2 regions of the Fructobacillus evanidus genome follow, and region 2 is predicted to be linked to the other one. Evidence: predicted binding sites of a transcription regulator. Region 2 holds the regulator's gene; the other holds the start of a gene.

Region 1 (10,392 bases), on a different contig from region 2:
TCTTGGCCGCATTTCCGATTACCATTTGAACAGCCAAAGCTTCACCGAAGGCACGCGCCATTCCGAAGACAATTGCTGTCAAGATTCCTGGCGTAGCTGCCCGCAAAATCACCTTGTAAATCATTTGCCAACGCGTGGCACCAATGGCCAAGGCTGATTCACGGTAATAGCGAGGAACACCCTTTAAGGCATCGACTGTCATTGATGTAATGGTTGGTAAAATCATGACGAACAAAACAATTGTTCCAGACAAGATTCCAAGACCTGTTCCGCCGAAAATTGAACGGACGGCTGGAACTACAACAGCCAAACCGATAACACCGTAAACAACGGAAGGAATTCCAACCAACAATTCGATGACTGGTTGCATGATGCGTGCACCACGCTTTTCTGCGATTTCAGTCATAAAGACCGCTGTTCCAATCGCAAATGGCGTTGCAATAATAGCGGCCAAAATTGTTACCGCCAAAGAACCAGTAATGAGCGGTAATGCTCCAATACCTGGTTGACCCGTCTTAGGGTCAACAACACTCGGATTCCAATTCGTTCCAAAGAGAAACTTACTAACTGAAACTTTATTGGTCGTAAAGGTGGCCAACCCCCGAGTAATAACAAAGCCAAAAATCAAGATAACCACCGCAGTGATTAGAATTAAGGCAAGAGCCGAGATGAACTTTCCAAACCGGTCTTGCTTGGTTGACAACGAAGTTTTTTTAATTTTTTCGGTAATAAGATCCATTGTCTGCCTTACCCCTTCTGCTTAGCGGTAATGTTACCATGCAGGTCACGTTCAATCTTCATATTTGTATTTGAGATGTAACCCAACTTTGGTACGTACGTCTTCTGTACACGATCTGAATTAAAGAAATCCAAGAACTTAGCAACTTCACCTGTTGGCTTGCCGTGCGTGTAAATGTGTTCGTATGACCAGATAGGATAAGCCCCATCCTCAACATTGGCATCGGTAGGTGCGACACCATTGATGTTTGCTCGAACAACATCGTTTGACTTATAAGCAAAGGCAACGTAAGAGATAGCTCCCGGAGTACTCTTAACAATTGACAAGACCATTCCTGATGAATCTTGCTCTTGTGCAGAGGCACTCTTTTTGCCACCCATGGCCCACTTTTCAAAAGCGGCCCGAGTTCCGGAACCGGCGGCACGGTTGACAAGCACAATTGGCATGTCCTTTCCGCCCAGTTCACTCCAATTTTTAATTTTACCGGTAAAGATATCGGTTAACTGTGCCAGTGTCAAATTCTTGACACCGGCTTGCTTATTAATGATTGGCGCAATTCCAACGACTGCGACTCGATGATCAACTAAATTCTTTGTATCAATCCCCTTCTTTTCTTCAGCGAAGAGATCTGAGTTCCCGAGGGAAACAGCCCCTTGCGCTATTTGCGACAGACCCGTACCACTTCCACCACCTTGAACGGTAATGGAGACACCAGGATGAGAACGTTGATAGTCCTCTCCGGCAGCTTCAACCAAAGGTTGCAGTGCAGTTGAACCAACTGCAGTAATGGGTGCGGTGTTGGCTTGCTTGTCTCGGTTTTGATAGGCAATTCCTAAGATGACGGCAAGTACAACGACGACAGAGGCCACTATCCATGACCCGCGATGCGATCTTTGCATGATTCCTCTTCTCCCAACTGGGTGCAAAAGATTATCCTACAACAACAAGTATCTATTCCAAACTAATCCGAACAATTTGTGTGAAAATGAATCATTCACTTCAGTTAAGAACAAACACATTATAACAAAAAAAAGCGTTTTACAACGCTTTTTAATATTAATTTATTATTACTATTTCTAAATAATCGGTTCGTCGGTAAGCCCGTCGTTATCGTGATTTTCTGCACTTTTGCTATCACTTTCATCGGGACCTGCATCAGCAACTGGCTCATCGCCAATGCCATAAGCATTCCGCACTTGTGTATAGATATCTGCCTTCAAAGCAGCGTGCTCAGGGTCATCCAAATATTCCTTGGCCTTTTCGCGACCTTGGCCAATTCGCTCCCCATTATAGGCATACCAAGCACCAGCCTTATCAATAATATCTTGATCAACGGCCAAATCAAGAATTTCACCAGTTTGTGAGATTCCCTTTCCATACATGATATCGACTTCGGCGACCTTAAATGGTGGCGCAACCTTGTTCTTCACAACCTTGACCTTGGTCAAGTTACCAGTCACGTCTGATCCATCTTTAATTTGAGTTGACCGGCGGACTTCCAAACGAATTGTCGAATAAAACTTCAAGGCACGACCACCTGGCGTTGTTTCGGGATTTCCAAACATCACGCCAACCTTTTCACGAATCTGATTGATAAAGATGGCAATCGTTCCTGTCCGGTTCAAGGTTCCAGCTAACTTACGCAAAGCTTGAGACATCAACCGTGCCTGCAAACCAACGTGAGCATCCCCCATTTCACCTTCAATTTCCACACGGGGAACTAAGGCGGCCACAGAATCAACCACGACCATGTCAACAGCACCTGATTGAACTAAGGCGTCAGCAATTTCCAGTCCCTGTTCACCAGTATCAGGCTGTGACAACAGCAATTCATCCTTCTTAACACCTAAAGCTTCAGCGTATTTAACGTCCAAGGCATTTTCAGCATCGATATAAGCAGCTGTGCCACCATTCTTTTGGATTTCAGCTACCGCATGCAGAGCAATCGTCGTCTTACCTGATGATTCAGGCCCATAAACTTCAATAATCCGTCCCTTGGGATAACCACCAACACCTAATGCCACATCCAATTTAACAGACCCAGATGGTGAAGTTTCTACTTGCGTTAAGGCGTTATCGCCCAACGTCATAATAGAACCCTTTCCAAAGTTTTTTTCAATTTTCTTTAAAGCTTCATTTAAGGCAGCCTGACGGCCATCCTTCTTGTTATCATCGCTTGTCTTTTTTGCAACCATGCTTGATACTCCTTCAATGTCTATCAACAGTGTACGGACTTTTTTAACAAAATGCAAGGACTTTTACGAACATTTGTTCGCATCGCTTTCTTCCTTATTTGATTGGACGAAAAAAGCGCTTAAAGCGCTTATAGTCCGTCTGCAAAAACCGAGCGGCTTTTCCAGAAATATTCGATTCCTGAATAAATTGTAAAGAAAACGGCAATATACAAGAGCACCTGGCCAATTGGAAAATCAACAAGGGCAAACGGCCAATCTTTTAAGTACAGGAAGAAAATCGCAAACATCTGCGAAAAAGTTTTAATCTTACCAGGCCAGGCAGCAGCCATGACCGTCCCGTTATTTTCAACAACCAATGTCCGCAATCCAGTTACGGCTAATTCCCGGATAACAATCACTGCTGTGACCCAGGCAGGAACTTGGTGAAAGGCAGTCAGGTAAATCAAGGCAGTCATGACCAAAAGCTTATCAGCTAATGGATCAAAGAATTTACCGAAGTTGGTTACTAAGTGCTTTCGACGAGCAATTTGCCCATCTAAGAAATCAGTCATACAAGCAACGGCAAAAACGATGGCCGCCAGGACCCATGAAAGGGTCAGGTCTAAATCAGTGTTCACAACCGTTGAACCCTTTGAAAAAATCAAAAGGAGCATGAAAACTGGAATCAAGATGATTCGAAAGACCGTTAGTTTATTTGGTAAATTCATTTTGTTCTCACTTATTCAAATTCAAGACAACGTTCCAAGTCGTTGGAGCTGGGTTCGTTGGCAAGTTTGGTAAATCAATATGTTGGTTGTTAATCGTCAAGTTGACGTGGCTAACCTGTGAAACTTGAATATTAACAATGGCCGTATTGGCAGGAATCTCAACACTCTTCTCATCGGTCTGGTTCAACCAAGCGTTATACAAGACCTTACCCGTCCCGTCGGTTACCTTAAACATTGAGCCACCATTTTGGCCCTTGGCAACAATGGTATGCGTGTTAGCCAATTGGCCGGCAACAGTATAAGTCGTCGTTAACTGGGCCGTGTTTGTCGTTGCAGTCCCAAGGTTAATGCCCCCATTAGCGCTTGATGATGAGGCTGCGGACGATGAAGATGATGACTGTGGTACAGATGATGATGTCACTTCAACTTGGTTTCCACTATTTGATGAATTAGAACCAGAGCTCATTCGTGTCACAACAAACCAAGCAACCAACAAAACTGCCACAACGATAATCGCTAACCAAATCTTTGGAATAAAACCACGGAACCGTGATTTAAAGGTTTCCGTATTGTTAACGCCCGCGCGAACAACGCCGTCATCGTCACGGTGTGCATGCGATAAGTCGCTAATCACTTGTGGATCAAATTCAACTTCATCAAAAAGATCATCAGGATTTAAACCAACCGCCTCAGCAAATTGCTTGGCAAAAGCCCGGGCATAAAATTGACCAGGCAAAGCATCCTGGTCACCATCTTCAATCGCTTGTAAAAACCGAGGTTGGATCTTAGTCATTTCGGCTAATTGGTCGATTGTGTAACCCTTCTCCAACCGAGCTTCTCGTAACTGTTGACTAATTTCACTTGCTAAATATTCAGTCATTTTTTCTCTTACTTTTCTAATACTAAGCGGGTCAAACGACCACCTTCAAAGAGCCGTTTACCACACTCGACAACATCATCTAAGCAAAAACGTGTTATTAAGTTCATTTTATCAAATAGTGATACACCATACAAGGCTAAATCCTCGTCTAAACCAAGCCGATCCGGACGGTTTTGGCTAGCCAAAGTTTGCCCAGCCAAAGCTTTTTGTAACCGGTTAAAATCAGTCTGGCTTTCGGCTAAAACAGCCGCTGCTTCTGCCAGCCTCTTCGTCAAAGATTCTTGCACCTGATCCTGTTTTTCACCATCCGCAAAAAACGTCAGATACTGGTACGGACCAAAATTACTATACTCATAATCAAAGTCATCACCGAAAATTCCTTGGTCATAAACATCCTGGAACCACGCCGTTTGATCACCAAAGACTAAATCCAAGGCCAATTCGCCTAATAGGATTTCTTTAACACGTTCAATTCCTGAAATAGTTTCAGGACGACTTGGTAAGCGGAGACCATAGGCCCCTTTTTCTAGCGATAATCCTTGCTTCTTTTGTGCTGCAAAACTCACCTGCTTTGCCAAATCCTCTTTTGGTACAAAAACAGTTTCTTTCTGACTACTGATTTGACCTTGTTGATTTTTAATAAAGGCCATTAATTCACTAGTATCAAAATCACCGACAACCGTTAACACCAAATTTTCGGGTTGATAGAAGGCCGCGTGAATTTGATAGAGTAAATCAGGAGTAATTTCTTGCAGGCTGTTTTTGGTTCCTGCAATATATTGGCTCAATGCTGATTGTGGATATAAGAGCCCAATAATTCCCTGATACAACTGCCAAGCAGGATCATCCTGATAAAGCTTAATTTCTTCCTCGATAATGCCTCGCTCACGAACAACCTTTTCTTCGGTAAAATAAGGTTCTTGCACAAAATCCATTAACCAAGCCAAGTTTTCTAAAACCCGGCTAGTGGCAGTGAAATAATAAGTCGTTTGGTTGGGCCCAGTAAAGGCATTGGCGTCCGCCCCCAACTCCGTAAAGCGAATTAACGCGTCACCATCTTTTTTATCAAAGATTTTATGTTCCAGAAAGTGCGCGGTACCGGCTGGAATGATGATTTGCTGATTTTCATTAATCATCATCGTCGTCGTTAACGACCCAAAACGGGCTGTCAATGAGGCCAAAAATTGGTGATAGCCAGGCTTTTTAATGAGGTTAACTGTCAAGCCCTCTTTCGTTTGAAAAACAAAGGGCTGCTTTTCATGATTATTCATTTTCAAAAGCTTCCCCCTTCTTCTCAGGTGCTAAAACAAAGCTGCTCTGAAAGGTTAAATCCTTAGCAACATCCTGCACATCTGCCACTGAAACTTGGTCAATCGCAGTTAGAAAATCAGTCGCACCTGCTTTCGCCTGACGCAAAAAGCGACCGGCCTGACGCACAGCCAAGTAAGCCTGTGAATCTTGACGGATTAAATACTCATTTTTTAAGCTTTGCTTAGCATTTTCGAGCATTTCTGCCGCCACCTGGCCTTCTACCAATGTCTTTAATTGAACCTGAATCAAGTCTTCCACCAAATTGACTTGGTCAAAATCAAAACCAGCCACAACGGTCAAGGCAGCTAAGTCTGGTTGAAAGCGCGACGAAATATTATAAGCTAAACTATTTTTTTCTCGAACTTCAGTGAAAAGCAAACTGGCTGGGCTAGCCCCAAAAATTGTGTTTAACACCAAAGTTGCATAATAGCGTGGACCATTTTCCTGTAAGGACAAGCCCTCTACTTGATAATTTTGTACCAAGACGGCCTGTTGCCAATCTGACTTTTTCATAAGCTTTTCTTGACCGACAGCTAACAATTGAGGAATTTGTGCTGGGTCGTCCTGGTCAGCAACACTCTTTTCATCGCGGCCAACATCAGCCCAAGGCCAAGCAGACAATTGTTCTTCCAATTGATCAAAATCCAAGTCGCCGACAGCTGAAATCACCACTTGATTGGCAGCTAACAGCTCTCGCTGTGCTTGCCGAACATCCTGTAAGGTCAATTGGTCCAATTCTTCAATCGAGCCTAAGATCGATTCCCGCACAGCAGCATCAGCAAAGATCAATTCGCGTGCTTGATCCAAAGCAAACGCTACCTTATCATCTTGGCGACTTAAAATCGCTTGCTTCAGGTTCTGCCGCTCTTGATTAAAAATTATTTGGGCTTGGTCACTTTCCCAATCAAAATCAAAGAGCATTGCTTGCAAAAAGTTTAAAATTTGCTCCAAAAGCTGATTTGAATTTGGCAAAAGCCCCGGCTTAATAAATTGAATCGAAACCGTTAGAAGATCCAAATCGCCCAGCGTTGCGACCTTCGTTTGAAAGTTGGCCCCAAAGGCATCAATCATTGCCAAAGAAACCGCTCGTTGGTCTGGATACTCCTTCGAAGAAACTGCCATCAAGTAGGACAAGAGCGCTCGCTTGGTTGCAATGGCTTTCTTAGCCTTCGTCGCAAAGGTCACATTGATATGAATTGTTTTAAATTGCTTTGTTGGCTGGTATGCCAATTGGACGCCAGGCGCCACCATCGTCTTTTTTATCATATAACTATCTTACTCGGTTTTATCAAAAGAAAAAACGCCCGTAGGCGTTTTTAATACTTTCTCAATTAATTTTGTGCAAACCACTTGTTTTCCAAAGCAGCAACAAAGCCGTTCTTGGTCAACTTTGTCAACTCCTTATTGACCGCTTCCTTGAGTTCAACATCGCCCTTACGGAATCCAACAACATCTTCCGTCTCTGGGAAGCCACCCTTTAGAATTTCATAATCGGCTGGGTTGGCCTGGTGGTTAATGTAATAACGGGCATAGTCCTCATCAACTAACAAACCGTCAATTCGATTAGCATTTAAATCAGTAAAGGCTTTGTCAAAGGTATCGTACTCAACAGGCTTTTGCCCCTTAATATACTGCTTCAAGACCTTTGGCTGATCGTTCAATGAAGATTCACCTGAAGACCCGGTTTGAACACCTAAGATTTTACCGGACATATCAGAAAACTTATTAATGCCCTGGCCCTTCTTAACGACAACAGAAAGAGCAACCTTGTGGTAAACCTGTGAAAAGGCGACCTGCTTTGCCCGGGCAGGTGTCTTGGTATAACCATTCCAAATGGCATCGATATTACCAGTATTTAATTCCGTTTCCTTCATAGACCAATCAATTGGTTGCCAATTAACCTTGATACCCAAATCAGAAAAGACCTTATCGGCCAAATCGATATCAAATCCTTCTAATTTTCCAGATGAATCCCGGAAGCCCATTGGGACAAAGGTATCATCCAAACCAATCGTAATCACTTTTTCCTGCTGAATCTTGGCCCAATTGTCTTTGGTATTGGCATCATTATCTGATTTTGGTTTAGAAAGAAAGGCAACACAACCAACCACCACGGCAAGAAAGACCACAATCACAGCGGTATTGACAATGATTTTCTTTTTCATCGTAATCATTAGCGCTGGACCTCCTTTTCAAAGTCAAAGACTGTATCCGCCACCTTATCAGCAAATGGCAAATCGTGGGTCACGACCAATTGAGTAACCCCAGCCTTCTTCAAGGCCAGCATTACTTGGCTCACCTGATCAGTGGTCTTTTCATCCAGACCAGAGGTTGGTTCATCGTAAGCGATAATTTGTGGATCCATTGCGAGTGCCCGAGCAATCCCTACCCGTTGCTTTTGGCCACCAGACAACTGGTAAGGATATAAGTCAGCTTGGTCAGTCAACCCAAGCGTTGCTAACAACTCATCAGCCTTTTTGTTCGCATCTGCCGCAGACATTTTCTTAACCGTCATTGGTGCCAAGGTCAAGTTCTTCTTAACCGTCAAATGTGGGAATAGATTAAAGTCCTGAAAAATCAGGCCAATCTTCGCTGCCAAAGCAGGATCACCAACTTGGTAAGTCTGGCCATTCAAATCAATCTCACCAGCACTAGCATCCTCTAAACCGGTTAATGTCTTAATAAAAGTTGTCTTACCGGAACCGGATGGTCCCACAACTACTAGGATTTCAGCATCATCCATCGTCAGTGATAAATCTTTAAAAATCACATTATCGCCGTAGGCTTTTGTCAAATTTTTAATCGCAATCATGGTCTTACCTCCAAGCACTCAAGCGCTTCTCGCTACGGCGTAGGGCAATCGTAACGACTGCTACCATGGCCAAGTACATCAAGCCAACAATTAAGTATGGTACCAATGAAACGTCCCGGCTGGCTGCAATCGAACCTGCTCGCAAGATATCACCCAAGCCAATCACATAAATCAAAGATGTATCCTTGACCAGGTTAACGACCTCATTTCCGAATGATGGCACCACAATTTTAATCACTTGCGGCAAGATAATCTTGAAAAAAGTTTGAACCTTATTCAAGCCCAAAACCTGGGCTGCATCAAATTGCCCCTGTGGAATGGCTTGAAGACCACCACGGAAAATTTCTGCCAGGTAAGCCGCATAGTTAATAATAAAAGCAAAGGCCGCAGCATCAAATCGTGAGAAGGATACACCAACCATCGCTAAGCCATAGTAAATAAAAATCAATTGCAACAAGAGTGGTGTTCCTCGCATCAGCCAAATATAGCCGTTCACCAACCATCGCACACTAAAGTATGGTGACCGCATTGCCAAGGACACTAAAATCCCCAACGGGATCGAGCCAATAATCGTAATAAAGAAGACCCCCAGGGTCATTTGCAAGCCAGAGGCAATGCTTGGTAGTACTTCAAAAAAATATTTCATCAGGATTTCCCCACTTTCACTATCAAACTATTAAAACGATGGGAAATAAAAAAGCCCCCTAAGTGCCAAGCACTTAGAGGGCGAATAGACGCGGTCCCACCTCATCGTTGTTTCTTTATTACTAAAGAAACCTCGTGGTGTTAGTTTCCTAACAACCAGTGCGATAACGGGCACAACCGATGCTACCTACTCAAGGTTCAATAGCACACTCCTAGGTGTGGTTCACCAACAATTCCTGCTTACTCTCAATGGCCGTAAGCTTCCTGAAAAGAATTTGCTAGTTACTCGTCTAGTCAACGTTTTAATTGAGGCCATTATAACCCTGGCCCGGTAAAAAATGCAAGTTTAAATTAATCTTTGATACAAAGACCAAGTTGGATAATAACCTAAAGCAGCCAAAATCAGATTCAAAGCTGCTGTTGGAAACACATCTTGAATGACAAAAGCAAAGGGTGACAAATTGGCAATGTTAATCATTGAACCGGCAAAATAAGTCACCACAAGGTAGGTTAATAGCCCCACTAAAAGCAGGAGCATCCCAGACATTAAGCGTTCATCAAAGTAAGGACGCAGCTTATCCATTAAGATGGTTGCTGCCAAAAAGGCCACTGTATAGGTACCAATAATCCCCGTGTAATAGATATCAAAAAGTAAGCCAAAAACAACCACATAGAAGTAATACGGTATATAGCTTGTTGCTTCAAATTGAATGGCATAGAAAAACCAAATCAACGTCAACGTTGGAATAATATGAAAAGGCGGATGGAGTAAAAAGACACCAAACGAAGACATAATATTCCCATCGATAAAGAACAAAAGAATTAAAATCAGCGGATACACAATCCGAAATCGAATAAATTGCCAACCTGCCATGTTATGACCCTACCTCCGTCTTGGCCACTAAGACAGTACTCAAACTGCTCAAATCAGAGCTTGATTGAATATAAATCTTACGTGACAGACCATAATCATCGGTGGTAACCTTCGCCACCTTCCCAATCAAGATACCGGATGGCATTGATCCACCCAACCCTGAAGTGACAACTTTATCACCAGGGTTAATCGTCTGACTTTCGGTAACTTGACCCATAATCAACAATTT
Region 2 (10,392 bases):
CTTTGGGGGCCTTTCCAGTTGATCGGCGCAATGTCGGTACCGATACCATCAAATATCCCATCAACGAGTTAAAGAATGGCAATCGCTCACTTATTATGTTTCCAACCGGATCACGGCATTCTCAAAAGTTAAAATCAGGATCAATCCTGATTGCCAAGCTTTCAAAGAAGCCGATTGTTCCAGCAGTTTATCAAGGTCCCGTGAAGTTTTCACATCTATTTAAACGCAATAATACCACAATTAATTTTGGTGAACCAATTGTGATTGATCCTAAGGCCCGCTTGACGGACGAAAAAATTGCCGAATACAATCAAAAGATTCAAGAATCTTTTGATGCCTTGGACAAAGAAATCGATCCCAACTGGGTATACATCGATCCAAAAGCACAAAAAAAATAAGCCGTTTGGCTTATTTTTTTTGTGCTTTGGCATTTTGTGCCTTCATTTGAGCCATCATCTGATTCAACTTCTTTTGTGATGGCTTCTGGCCCATTGACATCATCATTGACTTCATCATTTCTTCTGAAATGGGTGGGTTCTTTGCCAAGTACGACTTCATCGTAAAGCGGGCCAAGAAGAATCCCCCAACCAAACCAACGACCAAAGCCAAAATTCCAACTAATACAACCATTATTGGTCTCCTTTAACTACGAAAATCTATAAGATATTATAGCATAAAGGCAAGCAAGACAGTATTTTTTTACAAAAACAGTGGAAAACAGGTCGATAACTCGAATAAAAAAATTTCTTTATCCACTATTTTAAATTTAATCCCCATTTTGTAATAAAATTTAATATTTCTTAAGGTTTTTTCGCGAACATTTGTTTGCTTTTCAGGTTAAAATTCGCTAAGATAAACGTAGCAAATACAGGTAGGAAAGTACATATGGCAAGTTCTGATTCAAAACAAATTCAAGTCTTGAGATTTATTCACGACTATCAAAGTAAAAATGGTTTCCCACCCACCATTCGTGAAATTGGTGAAGCAGTCGGCCTATCTTCCTCTTCAACCATCCACGGCCACATTGCCCGTTTGATTAAAAACGGCTACCTTGAGAAGAAGGGAGAAGGAACTAAGGCACGCGCTATTGAAGTGACACCAGCCGGTTTTGAAATCCTCGGAATTTCGGCCACTTCCGGTAAAATTCCAGTCCTAGGATTGGTCACAGCTGGCCAACCGATTTTAGCCGTCGAACAAGAAGCAACCGAGTTCTTCCCCATTCCAGAAAATCTGATTCCCTATGATGGTGACCTCTTTATGCTGAATGTTCGTGGTGAATCCATGATTAACATCGGTATTTTGGATGGCGACAAAGTAATCGTCCGTCGCCAACAAAATGCCGATAATGGCGATATCGTCGTTGCCATGAACGAGGACAACGAAGCCACTGTTAAGCGCTTCTTCCAAGAAGGTGGTCACTACCGCCTTCAACCGGAAAACGATACAATGGCCCCTATCATCTTGGAATCTGTTTCCATTTTGGGAAAAGTTGTTTCCCTTTACCGCGACGCGATTTACTAAAAACAAACTTGCCTAAAGCCCCCGACTACATTTTTGTAGTCGGGCTTTTTTTAATAGCAAAATAAGGGCACTAAAAAGCCACCAATGAATAAATTGGTGGCTTTTCAAAATTATTTATGCAAAAGTTGAGTCAGCTGGTACACGGACCAAGTCCATTTCAACCAATGTTTGGGCAATTTCAACTGTATTCCAGGCAGCACCCTTCAACAAGTTGTCTGAAACAACCCACAAGTGGAAGGCACCCGGATTTTCCAAATCAGGACGAATGCGGCCCACAAATGTTTCACGCTTACCTTCAGCCAAAAGAGGTTGTGGGTAAGTTTGTGTAGCTGGGTCATCCTCAATAATCACATTATCAACGGCACCGATTGCCTGACGAATCTGATCAGTTGTGACCTTCTCATCGCCAGTATCGATATAAACACTTTCACCGTGACCAATCATAACTGGCACACGAACAGCCGTACCAGTCACTTTGATGGCCTTAGCATTCTTGTCACCCAAGATAATCTTCTTCGTTTCGTGGATCATCTTGTATTCTTCGTGTGTGTAGCCTTCTTCTTCGAAGACATCAATCTGTGGCAACAAGTTAAAGGCTAATGGGAAATGCTTTTTATCACCCTTCACCGGTAGGACATGGGCCAATTCTGCCATGTCGTCACCCAACAAACGAGCCTGAGCTTCAGCCAAAACCTCATCCATTGCTGCCTTTCCAGCACCTGAAGCCGCCTGGTAAGTCGAAATAATCACCTGGTTCAAACCAAATTCTCGGTAAACTGGGTCAAGCGCCATCACCAATTGCGTCGTTGAGCAATTAGGATTGGCAATGATTCCTTGATGTTCCTTGAGAGCAGTGGCGTTGACTTCAGGTACAACTAGTGGCACCTGATCGTTCATTCGCCAGTATGAAGAGTTATCGACCACAACAGCACCAGCCTTAACAGCAGCCGGAGCCAAAGCCTTTGAGGTAGATCCACCGGCTGAGGCCAAAACAATATCAACACCTGCAAAGGAATCTTCAGTTGCTTCTTCGACCGTTAATTCTTGGTCCTTAAAGCTAATTTTTTGACCGGCTGAACGAGCAGAAGCTAAGGCCTTGACTTCACCAACCGGAATTGTTGACTGGGCCAACTGGTCCAAAATTCGACGTCCAACAGCACCCGTTGCACCGAGCACTGCTACATTATAGGCTGTCTTTGCTACCATAAAAAAATTCTCTCTTTCTTTTTAAATGACATAATAAACAACAGAAGAAAATTAGTCTGTCTTCAAGGCGCTTTCAATCTGCTTTTGAATATCAGCTGCCTGGATAAACGTCCGATGACGAACAGGTCGCTGGAACAAATCCTTCAATTGGTCAGGAATTTGTGTTTTGGTTGCTGCTGCCAAAGCAGTCAAGCCACCTTCACCACCAACAACTTCTTCGCCAAGTGCCTCAAGAACCGTTTGTGGGAACTTATAGGGGCTAGCAGTTGCGGCCAAAAGGGTCTGGTGACCATCGTCATGGTATTGATGAACCGCCACGGCCGTGTGCGGATCAATCAAATAACCAGAAGATAGGAACGTCTTTCGTATCGTTTCTTCTACCTGTTCTTGATTAGTCCAACCAGCAGAAAACTTCGCTAAACCAGATCTCGTTTTTTCTGCCAATTGATACTGGCCTTGACTTTGCAAGTCTGCCATATCTTTTTTGATCAAATCAGCATCCTGACCGCCAGCAAAGTACAAGAGACGCTCTAAGTTTGACGACACCAAAATATCCATAGCCGGCGCATTCGTCACCTTGAAGTCACGGTTTTTATTATATACCCCTGTTTGGAATAATTCTGTTAAAACATGATTTTCGTTCGAAGCGACCGTAAAATCAGCCACCGGCAAACCGATTTGACTAGCATAGTAGGCTGCTAACATGTTCCCAAAGTTACCAGTTGGGACAAGTACGTCAATTTCTTCACCAGGCTTAATCTGACCTTTTTCAATCAATTGGCCATAGCCGTAAAAATAATAGACGATTTGTGGAACCAAACGACCGATGTTAATTGAGTTCGCTGAAGAAATTTGAATATCTTCTTCCTTTAAAAAAGTAGCAAAATCAGAATCGCCCAAAAGACGCTTAACCGCCTGCTGGGCATCATCAAAGTTCCCTTCTATCCCGTAAACATAAGTATTTTTTCCGGGTTCAGAGACCATTTGCTGGCGCTGGATGTCCGAAACTCCAACCTGTGGGTACAAAACTGCAATTTTTGTACCAGGTACATCTGCAAATCCAGCCATTGCTGCAGTACCAGTATCACCGGAGGTCGCCGTTAAGATGGCAATCTCCTTATCAAGGCCTTCCTTCTTAGCCGCTGCAATCACTAAGTGAGGCAAGGCCTGAAGGGCAATATCTTTGAAGGCCAATGTCGGACCATGAAAAAGCTCCAAATAGTGCAAATTGTTCCCAGCATCTTTGACCGGCACAATTTTATCGGTATCCCATTGGCTACCATAAGCTGCCTGTACAACGGCTTGAATCTCTGCTTTTGTAAAATCAGGCAAAAAAGCAGCAAAAATTTCAGTCGCCAAATCCTGGTAGGATTGTTGACCGATGGTCTTTAAATCCAAGTTCAAAGTCGGCCACTGATTTGGCACGTACAAACCACCATCCGGTGCTAAGCCCTGGAGGATGGCCTGGGCGGCAGAAACAGCAGGGGCTTCTCCCCGGGTCGAGACATATTCCATGACGTACTCCTTCAATCTCATTGATTTCTAATGATATTATAACAAAAACATTCCTTTTTAGGCGGGAAAATGGTAAAGTTAATAGGAAATTATCCTTACTTGACAGTAAAAAACGATAGAAGGAGTCATCATGGAAGTTAAGATTGGCCTTTTTGGCTTAGGAACAGTTGGGATGGGCTTGTTAACCATCTTAGAGGAACAAAAAGAAAAAATCAGTGCAAATACTGGTTTAGACCTGACCGTAAAAACCGCGATGGTCTCTTCTTTAACCAAGGACCGCCCTGGTTTAGACCCCACCATCCAACTGACCACCGACCCAAAGGACATCTTAGATGATCCAGAAATTGATTTGGTTGTCGAAGTTGCCGGTGGTCCTGGCTCCGCTAAAAACTGGATTAAGTCCGCTTTGGCAAGTAAAAAGCCGGTTATTACAGCCAATAAGGACCTGATTGCGACCGCTGGAGAAGAACTCCTTGACTTAGCAAACAAAGCGCAGGTGCCCCTCTTATACGAAGCAGCCGTTGCCGGTGGGATTCCAATTATCGGTACCCTACGTGAATATTTCCGCACCGATACAATCCGCTCGTTAGCTGGGATTGTGAACGGCACAACCAACTATATGTTGACCCAAATGGCCGATAATGACCTTTCTTACGAAACTGCCCTAAAGCAAGCACAAGACTTAGGATTTGCCGAAGCGGACCCCACAAATGATGTCGCTGGCTACGATGCTGCTTACAAGGCCATCATCTTGGCCCGCCTGGTCTTTGGATTGGAAGCCAGATTAAAAGACATTCAAATTACCGGTATTCAGAAGATTACCGATGAGGATATCGCTGCCGTTAAAACACTTGGTGGCCAACTCAAGCTTCTTTTCCGCATCGATCAAATCAGTGCCGATTCAGTAGTCGTTATCGTTGCTCCCCAGGTTGTGCTACCACAATCGCCTCTGTCACAGGTTCACAATGAGAATAATGCTATTGCAGTAAACAGTGATAACCTTGGTCAAACGCTTTTCTATGGCCCTGGGGCTGGTGCACGCCCAACGGCCCAAGCCGTCTTAGCCGATATTTTGGCTGCCGCAACGGCACCAAAGGACGCTAAGCAACCGTTGCCAGAAAGGAAAATGACATTAGCTGGCGAACGAGCTCAAGCCTATTGCTGGATTCTGAATACAACTGGTGCAAACAGTGTCAGCCAAGACACCAAGGACGAACTCCGTTCGTTGATTGTTCGTCAAGCCAGCCACGAAAATAACCGTCTTGGCTCTCAGCTCGTCCTTTATACCAAAGAAATGTCCAAAGATCAGCATGACGCCCTTCTTGACGCCTTAACAACTAATCGGACATTAGCAAAGGAGTTTGTGATTTATCCATGCTAACCATCACTGTACCCGCAAGTTCTGCCAATCTTGGTCTTGGTTTTGATTGTCTTGGACTTGCATTAAACCTTAATTTAACCGTAACCGTTGGTCCAAAAACTGATACTTGGCAAGTGGATCACCCATTTGGCGCAGATATTCCAAACGATGAAACCAATCTCATTGTTCAAACTGCTCGACTCGTTGATCCAGATATTACACCCCACCAACTAATCGTTAAAAGTGACATTCCACTGGCTCGTGGTCTTGGGTCTTCCTCATCAGCATTAGTGGCCGGTCTTTTCTTGGGGCACTACTTAGTCGATCAAACGATTGATCGTCACCAAGTTCTGCAAGAAGCAGCAGCCCTTGAAGGCCACCCTGATAATGTGGCGCCAACTATTTTAGGTGGCCTACAATTAACAGACGATAACCAAAATGGCGTACAAGCCACTACCCTTCCACTACCAAAAAATTTGGTCGCGGTTACCTTTATTCCGGACTACCCATTAAAAACAGCGGAAGCAAGGGCAGCTTTGCCTGCAAACTTACCGCTCAAAACGGCCGTTCACCAAAGTCAACACCTTGCCAACTTGGTTGCCGCTTGCTACTTAGGTGACCAAAAGCGATTAATGGATTTAGTAGAAGAAGATCAAATGCATGAACCCTACCGGGCTGATTTAGCACCAGAATTTTTACAAATTCGTGCTTTAGCACACAGCCTTGACCTAGCCGGGACATACCTGTCGGGAGCTGGACCGACAGTTGTCTCAATAGTTGAACGAGGACACGCTGACCAGTTACTTGAAGCCATTAATGGTCTCAAGCTGAACGGCACAGCAACCATTTTAGCTGTCCAACACACCGGTGCCACCCTCACAGGTTCATTGGACTAAAGGCACACATTCTGTTTTGATTTATGAAAGGAGTGCCGATTTCTTACCGGCAGTATTATGAAAGTAACAAAATTCGGCGGTTCCTCTTTAGCAACTGGAGCCCAGTTTGAACGCGTCATCGATATTTTAAATCAGGACGAAAGCCGGCAGGTTATCGTGACCTCCGCCCCTGGTAAGGCAAAAGAATTTCCAATCAAAGTCACCGACCTCTTGATTCGCTATGCCAACGAAACTATCAACGATGAGGATGCTACTGAAACGGTCTTAGCGTTAAAGGAACGCTATCAGACCATTGCCGACCACTTTAACCTCGACCAAGAGGTTTTCCAAACGATTCCTGACCAAATTGACCAATTGGCAAATCATCATTATCGCTCTTACTCTTATTTGCGAGCTGCCTTTGCCGCCCATGGCGAGTATTTAAACGCGCAATTACTGACCTTGATTCTGCAAGCTAAAGGTGAAAAGGCAGTCTTCGTCGACCCAAAACAGCTTCATATGGAAACCGATGCAACAACCGCAACCCTAAATGAAAAAGCCACTTATCGAGACCTTGGCGCCTTTGAAATCAAAGATGATACCCGTTATATTTTTCCTGGTTTCTTTGGTTACAATGACCGTGGCGAGATGGTTACCTTTTCTCGTGGCGGTTCCGACATCACCGGTGCGATTTTAGCTCGTGGCTTAATGGCAGAAGTCTATGAAAACTTTACAGACGTCTCTGCTATTTACGCCGTCAACCCCCGGTTGGTCAGTCACCCAGCAGCTATTAAGAACATGTCTTATAGTGAAATGCGAGAATTATCTTACGCTGGCTTTGCCGTCTTCCACGATGAAGCCATCATCCCGGCTATTCAAGCTCAGGTACCAATTAACGTTAAAAATACCAATGACCCAACTGCTCCGGGTACTTGGATTGGCCCAGCCGAACAAAATAAACCGGAACGCCGTGTAACAGGAATTGCCGCTTCAGACAACTTCTGTGCCCTTTACCTGCACCGGTATCTGTTAAACAAGGAAATCGGCTTCACTATGCGTATTCTAAAGATTTTGGACCGGCATGGCGTTCCTTACGAACACATGCCTTCTGGAATTGATGACTTGACGATTATCTTCAACAAGAAGAGTCTCAATAAAGAACAAATCGAACAAATCCAAACAGATATTGAGCGGGAATTGTCGCCCGATACAATGGCTTGGCATGATGACTTTGCCATTATCATGGTTGTCGGTCAAGGAATGATTAACCGTGTTGGTGCCTTTACCGAAATCGTTACACCACTAAAGGACGCCGGTATTTCGTTGCAGATGGTGAACCAAGGTGCTTCTGAAATTTCAATTATGCTTGGTGTCGAATCCAAGGACGTTGATAACGCGGTCAAAGCCATTTATCACAACATCTTTTAAATCAAAATTAGCTTAGGCAAGACCATTGCACCACGATGGTCTTGCCTTTTTTTGCCCTCGGTCAAGTTAGACGGTTAAGGTTTGCAAATCACACAAAAAGAAGCCAAAACTTTTGGTAAGTTTGGCTTCTAATAGAAAAAAGCCGAACGGTTAAACCATTCAGCCTTTTTCTGATTTATTCGAACAAATTAAGCTTGTTGTACCTTGGCGTATGACTCAGACACAGGCTTTGTCACGATTTCGTTGATTTCACCCAACAACGTGTTCAAAATCTGTTCTGCGGCCATCAAGTCCTTAATCTTGTCGTTTTCTTGGACTTGCTTAGCGACAGCATCCCATTCCTTTTCTTGGTCAGGAGTAGGTTGTTGCTGTGCTTGCATCATTTGTTGCACAGTCATTTGGATTGCCTGGAATTGCTTAAACAAATCCTTCGCAGCATCATCGCCTTGAACTGCGTCAAAGGCAGTTTGCCATGACTTGTATTGATCAGTTTCGATCAAAACCTTAGCCATTTCGTTTGCGTTATCGTAAATGTTAACTGTCATTATTATCCCTTTCAAATGCAAATCGGAGTAGTGAAATCACTAATAATTACTATTTAAATGCTCCTGTAATAGTATCCCATACTTTAGCCGCACCAGCAACTGTGGTATTCACACCGTTACTAAAGTTATTTGCTGCGTTCGTGAACCAATTTGATGATGAAGATGATGAAGTATTAGTATTGCTAGTGTTCGTTTGACTAGCGTCTGAAACACTAAAGTTATCACCTGTCGTATTTGGTAAAATTTGACCCAATGAAGTCTTCACGAAGTAACCAATTGTCCCCATCAAGCCGATTGGTAGAGAACTCGTATTGTCGCCTTCCAAACCTTCCCAAGAAACTTGAACGATATCCTTGGTATAGGCCACAGCCCATGAATCCTTTGAGGAGTTCGCATTGTTTGAATCATTAGGATTTTCAGTAGTTCCAGTTTTACCGGCAATCTTATAACCAGATGGTGCTGCACCCGTTCCAGTTCCGCTGGTATAAGTACCAAGCATCATTTTTGTCATATTATCCGCAACTGATTTTGAAATCACTTGCTTTTGAGTTACCTTTGGCTGAGCCACAATCACCTTGCCAGAAGAATCAACAATTTTGGTAATATAGTGGGCTTGTGACATCGTTCCACCGTTTGCAAAAGCCGTATAGGCGGACGCCATTTGAGATGGTGACACACCAGTCGTCAAACCACCAAGGGCCAAAGCATAGTTTTTATCTGCATCAACCAGTGGCAAGCCAAACTTTTTACCAGAGTCCCAACCAACATTTACACCTAACTTATTCAGCAAATAAACAGCTGGAATATTGTAAGAATGCTCTAAGGCCACATACATTGGTACATCGGCCGTTTCGACATTCAGCGCATTATTTGGCGAATAATTATTCGTACCAAAGGTCATCTTCTTATTAGGTAACTTGGTATTGATACTGTAACCCGCTTCCAATGCTGGCGCATAAACAACCAAAGGCTTAATAATGGATCCGGGTTGCAATTGTGACTGAGTGGCACGGTTAAAGCCACGGAAAGTATGTTGGGTTTCACGGCCACCAATAACGGCTCGAACACCACCCGTCTTAGCATCTAAGACAATCGAAGCCGCCTGTGCCTGTGACTGATTTCCAAAGAGACTACTCTTCTGGAAATCATTTTGCATGTTTTCCTGGTCTTTTTGGTTCAGGGTTGTATAGATTTTATACCCCCGGTTCATGATGTCTTTTTCATCCAAACCGTACTTATTGACGGCTTCGTTCATCACGGCATCAAAGAACCATGGATAATGATACGATTCATCACCCGTATAGTTGTCATGCAGCACAATGTCAGTTGCCTGAGCAGTCTTTTCCTGCTCCTTAGTCAGCTTCTTGTTTTCATACATTGTTTGCAAAACCAAATTTCTTCGAGCCTTCGATCGGTCTGGATTATCAATTGGGTTAAATCCAGATGGATTCGTCAGCATACCGGCCAAAGTAGCTGCCTGTTCGGTTGTCAAGTCCTTGGCGTGAACACCAAAGTACTTCTCTGAAGCATCTTCAACCCCCCAAACACCATGACCAAACCATGCATTATTCAGGTACATCGTCAAAATCTGATTTTTCGCATAAACCTGTTCAACTTGCATGGACAAGAAAATTTCTTTGGCTTTTCGAGTAAAGGTTTGCTCTTGAGTCAAATAGGCATTTTTTACCAGTTGCTGAGTAATCGTTGACCCACCACCAGAGATAACATGTGAACCGGTCAAGCGGTTACGAACAAACAAGTATGCTGCTCGACCAAGGCCAGAAACGGAGAACCCGTGTTCCTTATAAAAGTTACGATCTTCAATCGACAAAACGGCATCGCGCATGTTCTGTGAAATCTGATCATATTTAACATACGTACCCTTTTGCGAGTACAACGACCCAGCGTAGTTATTCGAACTATCGTAGATATTCGTCGTTTG

The links. The regulator LexA, encoded in region 2, represses DNA repair genes until DNA is damaged. The targets are predictions, from matches to a motif close to CNAACANNTGTTNG.
Region 1: a site for LexA is predicted at 3,001-3,014, ahead of recA (recombinase RecA). Genes of this name have one in related genera too.

What each region holds. Positions count from the first base shown of each region.
Region 1 covers NZ_CAUZLM010000001.1:4,721-15,112, reverse strand. Annotated here, with positions in the region: gene pstC (phosphate ABC transporter permease subunit PstC) at 1-739, opposite strand, end outside; gene AABI08_RS00090 (phosphate ABC transporter substrate-binding protein PstS family protein) at 748-1,638, opposite strand; gene recA (recombinase RecA) at 1,816-2,934, opposite strand; gene pgsA (CDP-diacylglycerol--glycerol-3-phosphate 3-phosphatidyltransferase) at 3,063-3,641, opposite strand; gene AABI08_RS00075 (helix-turn-helix domain-containing protein) at 3,649-4,521, opposite strand; gene yfmH (EF-P 5-aminopentanol modification-associated protein YfmH) at 4,530-5,792, opposite strand; gene yfmF (EF-P 5-aminopentanol modification-associated protein YfmF) at 5,785-7,098, opposite strand; gene AABI08_RS00060 (amino acid ABC transporter substrate-binding protein) at 7,164-8,006, opposite strand; gene AABI08_RS00055 (amino acid ABC transporter ATP-binding protein) at 8,006-8,644, opposite strand; gene AABI08_RS00050 (amino acid ABC transporter permease) at 8,649-9,290, opposite strand; T-box leader at 9,364-9,596, opposite strand; gene mreD (rod shape-determining protein MreD) at 9,636-10,163, opposite strand; gene mreC (rod shape-determining protein MreC) at 10,165-10,392, opposite strand, start outside.
Region 2 covers NZ_CAUZLM010000008.1:4,723-15,114, forward strand. Annotated here, with positions in the region: gene AABI08_RS06520 (lysophospholipid acyltransferase family protein) at 1-398, shown strand, start outside; gene AABI08_RS06525 (YneF family protein) at 409-630, opposite strand; gene lexA (transcriptional repressor LexA) at 886-1,521, shown strand; gene AABI08_RS06535 (aspartate-semialdehyde dehydrogenase) at 1,636-2,727, opposite strand; gene thrC (threonine synthase) at 2,779-4,242, opposite strand; gene AABI08_RS06545 (homoserine dehydrogenase) at 4,373-5,623, shown strand; gene thrB (homoserine kinase) at 5,617-6,498, shown strand; gene AABI08_RS06555 (aspartate kinase) at 6,556-7,905, shown strand; gene AABI08_RS06560 (YlbF family regulator) at 8,094-8,450, opposite strand; gene AABI08_RS06565 (PBP1A family penicillin-binding protein) at 8,500-10,392, opposite strand, start outside.